DNA from 3 places in the Bradyrhizobium sp. I71 genome. Region 1 is predicted to be linked to each of the others. Evidence: predicted binding sites of a transcription regulator. Region 1 holds the regulator's gene; each other region holds the start of a gene.
What was found. Region 1 encodes HrcA, which represses chaperone genes, less so after heat shock. Its sites were predicted from a motif close to GTTAGCACTCNCNNNNNGNGAGTGCTAAC; they were not measured.
Positions count from the first base shown of each region.

Region 2: FJV43_RS22385 (co-chaperone GroES) is a predicted target of HrcA. The motif match lies at 1,207-1,235, and genes of this name have one in related genera.
Region 3: FJV43_RS04235 (co-chaperone GroES) is a predicted target of HrcA. The motif match lies at 1,065-1,093, and genes of this name have one in related genera.

Region 1 is NZ_CP059398.1:3,438,674-3,441,947, forward strand. Features, by position in the region: gene FJV43_RS16680 (hypothetical protein) at 1-315, shown strand, start outside; gene grpE (nucleotide exchange factor GrpE) at 438-1,055, opposite strand; gene hrcA (heat-inducible transcriptional repressor HrcA) at 1,151-2,239, opposite strand; gene rph (ribonuclease PH) at 2,408-3,121, shown strand; gene rdgB (RdgB/HAM1 family non-canonical purine NTP pyrophosphatase) at 3,132-3,274, shown strand, end outside.
Region 2 is NZ_CP059398.1:4,643,754-4,647,027, reverse strand. Features, by position in the region: gene FJV43_RS22395 (protein phosphatase CheZ) at 1-242, shown strand, start outside; gene FJV43_RS22390 (hypothetical protein) at 490-1,011, opposite strand; gene FJV43_RS22385 (co-chaperone GroES) at 1,328-1,624, shown strand; gene groL (chaperonin GroEL) at 1,788-3,274, shown strand, end outside.
Region 3 is NZ_CP059398.1:842,276-845,549, forward strand. Features, by position in the region: gene FJV43_RS04225 (tetratricopeptide repeat protein) at 1-461, shown strand, start outside; gene FJV43_RS04230 (usg protein) at 473-760, opposite strand; gene FJV43_RS04235 (co-chaperone GroES) at 1,137-1,451, shown strand; gene groL (chaperonin GroEL) at 1,497-3,137, shown strand.

The DNA.
Region 1 (3,274 bases):
GTGATCGGCGCCACCCCGCAGCAGGCCGACGACCGCGCCCGCTTCGCCCAGGAGGCGGCGCTCCAGATTCCCGGCGTGCGCGAGTCGCGCATCACCATGTCCGAGCCGATTCGCATCAACGGCCAGCAGGGTTTCGAGACCCGGATCGACGGCGTCAGCGGCAAGGACAAGATCCCCGTGACCGTGGTGCAGTGGATCCGCTTCTCGACTGGCGGCGCATCATTGCGCATCATCGCCAGCGCCCCACGCGACCAGTGGCTGCCCGCCTTCACCCGCTTCCGCGCGGTCCGCGACGGCATCCAGCCGAAGGGATAGCTGCATCCGCAAGCGGGATGCGCTCCCTAGCTTGCGGGGGGCTGGAGAGGACGTTGTCTCACCAGCGAAGACTCTCCCAGAGGAGAGCCTCACACGGCCGCTTTGCGCACCATGAGGTTCAATCAGTTCGGCGCGCCGTTCGATTCGTTGTTGTTGGCGGCGGGGGCTGCCTTCGCACCGCCCTTGGCGACACCGACCAGCGCCGGACGCAGCACGCGCTCGCCGATGGTGTAGCCGGCCTGCATGACCTGCACAACGGTGCCTGAGGGCACCGACGCGTCAGGCACTTCGTACATCGCCTGGTGGAAGTTCGGGTCGAACTTCTGACCCTGCGGATCGAGCTTCTTCACACCATGCTTCTCGAGCGCGCTGTGCAGCGAGCGCTCGGTCAACTCGACACCCTCGATCAGCGCCGTAAGGCCGGGATCGGCCGCTGCACGCGCTTCGGCCGGAACGGCATCGAGCGCGCGCTGAAGATTGTCGGCGATGTCGAGCACGTCGCGGGCAAAGCCGGTGATGCCGTAGAGACGCGCGTCGGCGACCTCCTTGGTGGTGCGCTTGCGCAGATTCTCCATCTCGGCCAGCGTCCGCAGCATGCGGTCGCGCGCCTCGGCGGCTTCCTTCTGCAACATCTCGACCGAGCCGGGCTCGGGATCGTCAGGCATGATGTAGGGCTTTGACACCACGGGCTCGCCGGTCGCTGCAGCCGTGTCTTGAGGTTGCCGGTCTTGCTCGGTCATCGGCTCTAATCTCGAACTCGTTTCAGGGATTGTTGGCCCGGATATCGTGCCTAAGCTTGCGAAAATCAAGCGCCCGTGATCGGCGGAAACGCCGGTCAGCCCCCCAGAAGGCGGCTGACGATGCGGGCGGCGTAGTCCACGGTCGTGATCACGCGGGCATAATTCAGCCGCGTCGGGCCGATCACGCCGAGAACGCCGACGATGTGGCCGGCGGCATCCCGATAGGGCGAGATGATGGTGGAGGACCCCGACAACGAGAACAGCTTGTTCTCACTGCCGATGAAGATGCGCACGCCCTCGGCGGTCTCGGCGCGGCCAAGCAGGTCGATTACGCCGCGCTTGGTCTCGAGGTCGTCGAACAACAGGCGCACCCGCTCCAGATCCTCCAGCGCATGCAGATCTTCGAGCAGATTGGCATGGCCGCGAACGATGAGCTGGCGGTCCTCGTTCTCGCCGCCGGACCAGCTGGCGATGCCGGCCGAGATCACCTTCTGCGTCAGCTGATCGAGCTCGGCACGGGCCTCGGCAAGGGCGGTCTCGAGCTCGAGCCGCGCCTCGGCCAGGGTGCGGCCGCGGATGCGCGCATTGAGGAAATTGCCAGCCTCGGTGAGCGCCGAGGAGGGAACCCCGGGCGGCAGCGTCAGCACGCGGTTTTCCACCTGACCGTCCTCGCCGACGAGGATCACCAGCGCTTTCTCGGGTTCCAGGCGGACGAATTCGATGTGCTTCAGCCGCGCATTGGATTTTGGCGTCAACACGACGGCGGCGGCCCGGGTGAGGCCGGAGAGCCGCATCAAGGCCTGGTCCAGCGCCGCCTCGACCGACTGCGCCTCGCCGACCGAGGAGAGCTGGCTCTGGATCGACTGCCGCTCGGCCTCGTTGAGGTCGCCGACCTGCATCAGGGCATCGACGAAGAAGCGCAGGCCGAGTTCCGTCGGCAACCGCCCGGCGGAGGTGTGCGGGGCATAGATCAGGCCGAGTTGTTCCAGATCCGCCATGACGTTACGGACCGAGGCCGGCGACAGCGGCATGGCGATCAGGCGGGAAATGTTGCGCGAGCCGACAGGCTCGCCGGTCGCGAGATAGCTTTCGACAATTTGACGAAAGATGTCGCGGGAACGCTCGTTGAGCTGGGCAAGGCCTGCGCGCGGCGCGATCAGATGGATCGGATCGTGATGGGCCACGGACGGTAACTCCTCTCGGATACTCGTAATTTGTCTATCCCGGGCGCTTCTGACAAGCGTGGCGTTTGCGGCCGCGAAATCAGGGGGTGAAAAAGCCTTGCCGCCCATCCCCGCCGCACCTACAAGCACCGCGAGCAGCCTTTTCCCGTGAGTTTTGGAGGATTTCCCATGCGGCCAAGCCGCCGTGCGCCCGACGAATTGCGCCCCGTGACGCTGGAGCGCGGCGTGGTGAAATATGCGGAAGGTTCGTGCCTGGTGAAATTCGGCGACACCCATGTGCTGGTCACCGCCACCCTGGAGGACCGCCTGCCGCCATGGCTGAAGGGCCAGGGCCGCGGCTGGGTCACCGCCGAATACGGCATGCTGCCGCGCGCGACCTCGGAACGGACCCGCCGCGAGGCCTCCGCCGGCAAGCAGAGCGGCCGCACCGTCGAGATCCAGCGCCTGATCGGCCGCTCGCTCCGCACCATCATCAATCTCGAAGCCCTCGGCGAGCGCCAGATCACGGTCGATTGCGACGTGCTTCAGGCCGACGGCGGCACGCGCACGGCCTCGATCACCGGCGCCTGGGTCGCCCTCGCCGATTGCGTCAACTGGATGAAGGCGCGCAACATGGTCAAGGCCAACGTGCTGCGCGACAACGTCGCCGCGATCTCCTGCGGCATCTACAACGGCACGCCGGTGCTCGACCTCGACTACGCCGAGGATTCCGAGGCCGAGACCGATGCCAATTTCGTCATGACCGGCGATGGCCGCATCATCGAGGTGCAGGGCACCGCGGAACGCGAGCCGTTCACCGAAGCCGAGCTGCTGGCGCTGATGGCGCTGGCCCGCAAGGGCGTCGCGCGTCTGGTGGACTTGCAGAAACTGGCTGTGGCGTAGTCAATAGGCCATGCACCGCCGAATCACGGACAAGCTGGTCATCGCCACCCACAATCCCGGCAAGCTCGCCGAGATGCGGGAGCTGCTGGCGCCGTACGGCATCGAGGCGGTGTCGGCGGGAGAGCTCGGCCTGTCCGAGCCGGACGAGACAGG
Region 2 (3,274 bases), 1.2 Mb from region 1:
AAGCCTGCAACTTCCAGGACCTGACCGGCCAGCGCATCAGCAAGGTCATGACCACGATGAAGTTCATCGAGCAGCACATCAACGCGATGATGGACATCTGGGGCGGCGTCGACGCCATCAAGGCCCATGTGCCCGCGCATGTCGACAACCGCAGCGACGACGAGAAGCTCCTCAACGGCCCGAAGCTCGCCGGCGACGTCGGCCATGCCTCGCAGGACGACATCGACGCGCTGTTCGACTGAGCGGACAAGACCGACAGAAAATAAAACGCCGGCCCAGGGCCGGCGTTTTTTTGATTTCTATCGCCTAACAAGAGACTGCCCCTTCTCCCCTTGTGGGAGAAGGTGGCGCGAAGCGCCGGATGAGGGGTATCTCTCCGCGCATTCCAATGAGAGTTAGACGTGGGGAGAGAGACCCCTCACCCGTCTCGCCGCTACGCGGCGAGCCACCCTCTCCCACAGGGGGAGAGGGGAAGTCGCACGATCGCCTTTAAGCCCGCGGCGCGCAGCGGACGTAGACCATGTTGCCGTAGCGGGTGGCGGCGTCCTTGTCGATGAAGCGGGTGATCAGGACGCGGCCGTCGAAGGAGATGATCTCGCGATCCTGCTCCCCAGGGGTCGGCCCCGCCGGTCCGATGTAGTTCTTGCCGCTCGGCGAGCCCTTCAGGCGCAGCTCCTGCGGCGTCGCCTGGTCGGCCAGATGCATGATCACGCCGCCGGAGGAGCCCGCGGTGATCACGTAGGGGTTCTTGCACTGCGCCCGGGCGGCTGCCTCGGTGCGGGCGCGGTCGGCCGGGTTCTGGAACGAAGCGAGACCCCAGCGGCCGACGATCTCGTCCGCGCGGATGGTGGCGGGCATTTCCGGCGCTGTGCCGGGCTCGGCTTCGGGCGGCGGAGACGACGACGAGAAGGACGGCAGGCTCATGCCGCCGCCGCAGGCGCCCAGCAACAGCGCCAGACAAGAGGCTGCCGCCAGATTGGCAACCGTGCGCGCGTGAGCTGAACTGATCATGGCATTCCCCCGAACAAGACGACGGCCGCACCCCTCCCGCAGCCAAGCGTAAAACCGCTGCCGGAGCAATGACGTCCTTCTGTACGCCGGCGCTCCGAACGAGTTTCCAATGCCACCATCCTATATCCGCCTCAACAATCGCTTAACCACCTTTGCTTGACAGGATCGCGGCCAAGCCATATTTCCGGGCGCACTATTAGCACTCGGAAAGCCCGATTGCTAAGCGCGCCGTTCGGTCTCTCGGGGAGAGGGTGGACGGTCGCGCCGCCCCACCGACTTCCACTCCTTCCGAAGCGAGCCTCCAAAGGGAAACGTCATGGCTAAATCCAAATTTCGTCCGCTGCATGACCGTGTCGTGGTCAAACGTATCGACGCCGAGGAAAAGACCAAGGGCGGCATCATCATTCCCGACACCGCCAAGGAAAAGCCGTCGCAGGGCGAGGTCGTCGCCGTCGGGCCCGGCGGCCGCGATGAGACCGGCAAGCTGATCCCGATCGACCTCAAGGTCGGCGACCGCGTGCTGTTCGGCAAGTGGTCGGGCACCGAGGTCAAGATCGACAACGAAGAGCTCCTGATCATGAAGGAGTCGGACATCATGGGCGTGCTGGCCTAAGGCCATCTGCCTGAACGGCCGCTGAATGCTCCATCGACATGCCCGGGCTTGCCCCGCCGAAGCGGCTACGGCCGTGCAGGCCGGACAAGCCCGGTAGGACGGAGAGAGCGCGGCAGCAAACAGCGCGAACAAGACACATCACGAAACACGAGGGATTGCAGACATGGCTGCCAAAGACGTCAAGTTTTCCGGAGACGCGCGCGACCGCATGCTGCGCGGCGTCGACATTCTCGCCAACGCCGTCAAGGTGACGCTCGGCCCGAAGGGCCGCAACGTCGTCATCGAGAAGTCGTTCGGCGCGCCCCGCATCACCAAGGACGGCGTCACCGTCGCCAAGGAGATCGAGCTCGAGGACAAGTTCGAGAACATGGGCGCCCAGATGCTGCGCGAGGTCGCCTCGAAGACCAACGACACCGCCGGCGACGGCACCACCACCGCGACCGTGCTGGCCCAGGCCATCGTGCGCGAAGGCGCCAAGGCGGTTGCCGCCGGCATGAACCCGATGGACCTCAAGCGCGGCATCGACACCGCGGTTGCGGCCGTGGTCAAAGACATCGAGAAGCGCGCCAAGCCGGTCGCCGCCTCCTCCGAGGTCGCCCAGGTCGGCACCATCTCGGCCAACGGTGACGCCGCCATCGGCAAGATGATCGCCCAGGCGATGCAGAAGGTCGGCAACGAGGGCGTTATCACCGTCGAGGAGAACAAGTCGCTCGACACCGAGGTCGACATCGTCGAAGGCATGAAGTTCGACCGCGGCTATCTCAGCCCCTACTTCGTCACCAACGCCGAGAAGATGACCGCCGAGCTCGAGGATGCCTACATCCTCCTGCACGAGAAGAAGCTCTCGGGCCTGCAGGCCATGCTGCCGGTGCTGGAAGCCGTGGTGCAGTCGGGCAAGCCGCTCGTCATCATCGCCGAGGACGTCGAGGGCGAGGCGCTGGCGACCCTGGTCGTCAACCGCCTGCGTGGCGGCCTCAAGGTCGCGGCCGTCAAGGCGCCGGGCTTCGGTGACCGGCGCAAGGCCATGCTGGAGGACATCGCGATCCTCACCGGCGGCCAGCTCATCTCCGAGGAACTCGGCATCAAGCTCGAGAACGTCACGGTGAAGATGCTTGGACGCGCGGGCAAGGTGGTGATCGACAAGGAGAACACCACGATCGTCAAGGGCGCCGGCAAGAAACCCGACATCGAGGCGCGCGTCGGCCAGATCAAGGCCCAGATCGAGGAGACCACCTCGGACTACGACCGCGAGAAGCTCCAGGAGCGCCTCGCCAAGCTCGCCGGCGGCGTCGCGGTGATCCGCGTCGGCGGCGCCACCGAGATCGAGGTCAAGGAGAAGAAGGACCGCGTCGAGGATGCGCTCAATGCCACCCGCGCTGCGGTGCAGGAAGGCATCGTCCCCGGCGGCGGCGTCGCGCTGCTCCGCGCCAAGAAGGCGGTGGGCCGTCTCACCAACGCCAATGACGACGTCCAGGCCGGCATCAACATCGTGCTGAAGGCACTGGAAGCCCCGATCCGCCAGATCTCCGAGAACGCGGGCGTGGAAGGCTCGATCGTCGTCGGCAAGATCCTGGAGAACAAGTCCGAGACCTTCGGCTTCGACGCCCAGACCGAGGACTATGTCGACATGGTCGAGAAGGGCATCATCGA
Region 3 (3,274 bases), 2.6 Mb from region 1:
AGCTGGTTCGCGACAAGCTGCTGGCGCGATTTGCGGCTTGTCGATTGACGGCCGAACGCGTCGATCTGCTCGGAGCCACCTTGCGGAGCGAACATCTGGCATCGTTCAATCGCATCGACATTGCGCTCGACCCGTTCCCGCAGAACGGCGGCGTCAGCACGTTGGAAGCCCTGCAGATGGGGGTGCCCGTGGTGGCGAAGCTCGGGAACAGTCTGCCCAGCCGTGCCGCCGGCGCCATCCTCACCGCGCTTGGCTTGCCGGACTGGGTCGCAGACAGCGATGAGGCATATGTCGAGATCGCAGTCGGCCGCGCGGCGCGGATCGGCGATCTCGATCGATTGCGCCGCGAACTGCCCGCACAGATCAACGCTGCGGCCGCCGGCAACCCCATCTCATATGCGCAAGCCGTAGACGACGCCTATCGCGCGATGTGGACACGCTACTGCAGCGGCGGCGGCTAATCTCTGCTCACTCAATGCAGCCGGAACACGCCGTCCACGGCGCACAGCTCGGCCGGCTTGATCAGCTTGGAATGCGCCACCGTGACCGAATGCAGGGGGCCGTCGAGCTTTTCCTGCCAGAACGCCAGGAAATCCTTCAGCGCCGGAAATTTCGGAAACATGTCGTAGTTCTGCCAGACGTAGGTCTGGAGCAGCGACGGATGATCCGGCATCCGATAGAGAATTTGCGCCGTCGTCAGTCCGTAGCCCAGCATCTGTTTCCGGAAATCCTCGGAAACGCCCCCACTCCGCAGTCCCATGCCAAACCTCCTTTGCAGGAGCGCATTCGGGGGGTGGCTTGCTCGGTGCCCCGGGAGCCACCCGGAAACGATGCGCTCACATGAGAGAAATGTGACGCAAACTGACAACCCATCTCAAGCCTAAAAGTTTAACAAGCTGTTGAAATTCAATGCTTTAGCAGCAGATGCAGCTCCGTGCTAATACGGGCCCGACGCCGGTTAACGATGGCAAAGAGATTCTGGCAGTCCGTGCTTTCGGGTGCTAATTTTTCTGCTAGAAGGCCTTGCCCCCGCAAAATTCCTGGCTTATCTCAGCCTCGCCTGTGCTAGCACTCGCGGGCAACGACTGCTAACAATCTCAAAATCCTCAACACGTGCAATTGCTTAGGAGGACTGCATGAAATTCCGTCCGCTTCACGACCGCGTCGTGGTCAAGCGCATCGACGCAGAAGAGAAGACCGCTGGCGGCATCATCATTCCCGACACTGCCAAGGAAAAGCCCTCCCAGGGCGAAATCGTCGCCGTTGGCCCGGGTGGCCGCGACGAGTCCGGCAAGCTGATCCCGATTGACCTGAAGGTCGGCGACCGCGTGCTGTTCGGCAAGTGGTCCGGCACCGAGGTCAAGATCGACGGCCAGGACCTGCTGATCATGAAGGAGAGCGACGTGATGGGCGTTCTCGAAGTCAGCGAGTCCAAGAAGAAGGCGGCCTAAGAGCCCCCTCTCCCTCCAGTCAAATCATTCCAAGGAAAAATCCAGATGGCAGCCAAAGAAGTCAAATTCTCGGTTGATGCGCGCGACAAGATGCTGCGCGGCGTCGACATTCTCGCCAACGCTGTGAAGGTCACGCTCGGCCCGAAGGGCCGCAACGTCGTGCTCGACAAGTCGTTCGGCGCTCCCCGCATCACCAAGGACGGCGTCACCGTCGCCAAGGAGATCGAGCTCGAGGACAAGTTCGAGAACATGGGCGCCCAGATGGTGCGCGAAGTCGCCTCCAAGTCCGCTGACGCGGCCGGCGACGGCACCACCACCGCCACCGTGCTGGCCCAGGCGATCGTGCGTGAAGGCGCCAAGTCGGTCGCCGCCGGCATGAACCCGATGGACCTCAAGCGCGGCATCGACCTCGCGGTCGAGGCGGTCGTTGCGGACCTCCAGAAGAACTCCAAGAAGGTCACCTCGAACGACGAGATCGCCCAGGTCGGCACCATCTCGGCCAACGGCGACCAGGAGATCGGCAAGTTCCTCTCCGACGCCATGAAGAAGGTTGGCAACGAGGGTGTCATCACCGTCGAGGAAGCCAAGTCGCTCGAGACCGAGCTCGACGTCGTCGAAGGCATGCAGTTCGACCGCGGCTACATCTCGCCCTACTTCGTCACCAACGCCGACAAGATGCGCGTTGAGATGGACGACGCCTACATCCTCATCAACGAGAAGAAGCTCTCCTCGCTGAACGAGCTGCTGCCGCTGCTCGAGGCCGTGGTGCAGACCGGCAAGCCGCTGGTCATCGTCGCCGAGGACGTCGAAGGCGAAGCCCTCGCGACCCTGGTCGTGAACCGTCTGCGCGGCGGCCTCAAGGTCGCGGCCGTCAAGGCTCCGGGCTTCGGCGATCGCCGCAAGGCCATGCTGCAGGACATCGCGATCCTGACCGGCGGCCAGGCGATCTCGGAAGATCTCGGCATCAAGCTGGAGAACGTCACGCTCAACATGCTCGGTCGCGCCAAGAAGGTGATGATCGACAAGGAGAACACCACGATCGTCAACGGCGCCGGCAAGAAGGCCGACATCGAGGCGCGCGTGGCCCAGATCAAGGCGCAGATCGAGGAGACCACCTCGGACTACGACCGTGAGAAGCTCCAGGAGCGTCTGGCCAAGCTCGCGGGCGGCGTCGCGGTGATCCGCGTCGGCGGCGCGACCGAGGTCGAGGTGAAGGAGCGCAAGGATCGCGTTGATGACGCGATGCATGCGACCCGCGCGGCTGTCGAGGAAGGCATCGTCCCGGGCGGCGGCGTCGCCCTGCTCCGTGCCTCCGAGCAGCTCAAGGGCCTGCGCACCAAGAACGACGACCAGAAGACCGGCGTCGAGATCGTGCGCAAGGCGCTGTCGGCTCCCGCCCGCCAGATCGCGATCAACGCCGGTGAAGACGGCTCGGTGATCGTCGGCAAGATCCTGGAGAACAAGGCCTACAATTACGGCTTCGACTCCCAGACCGGCGAATATGCCGACCTCGTCAAGAAGGGCATCATCGACCCGACCAAGGTGGTCCGCACCGCGATCCAGAACGCTGCCTCCGTTGCCGCGCTCCTGATCACCACGGAAGCCATGGTCGCCGAGCTGCCCAAGAAGGGCGGCGCCGGCCCGGCGATGCCCCCCGGCGGCGGCATGGGCGGCATGGACTTCTAAGGTCCAGCCTCTCAGGCACAGTCGAGACATGCGAAACCCCGGCAGCGATGCCGGGGTTTTTGTTTGTGGCAAACCCTCTCCCTTCGTCATTCCGGGGCGCGTCCCTCTTGGGCGCGAGCCCGGAATCCATAATCACG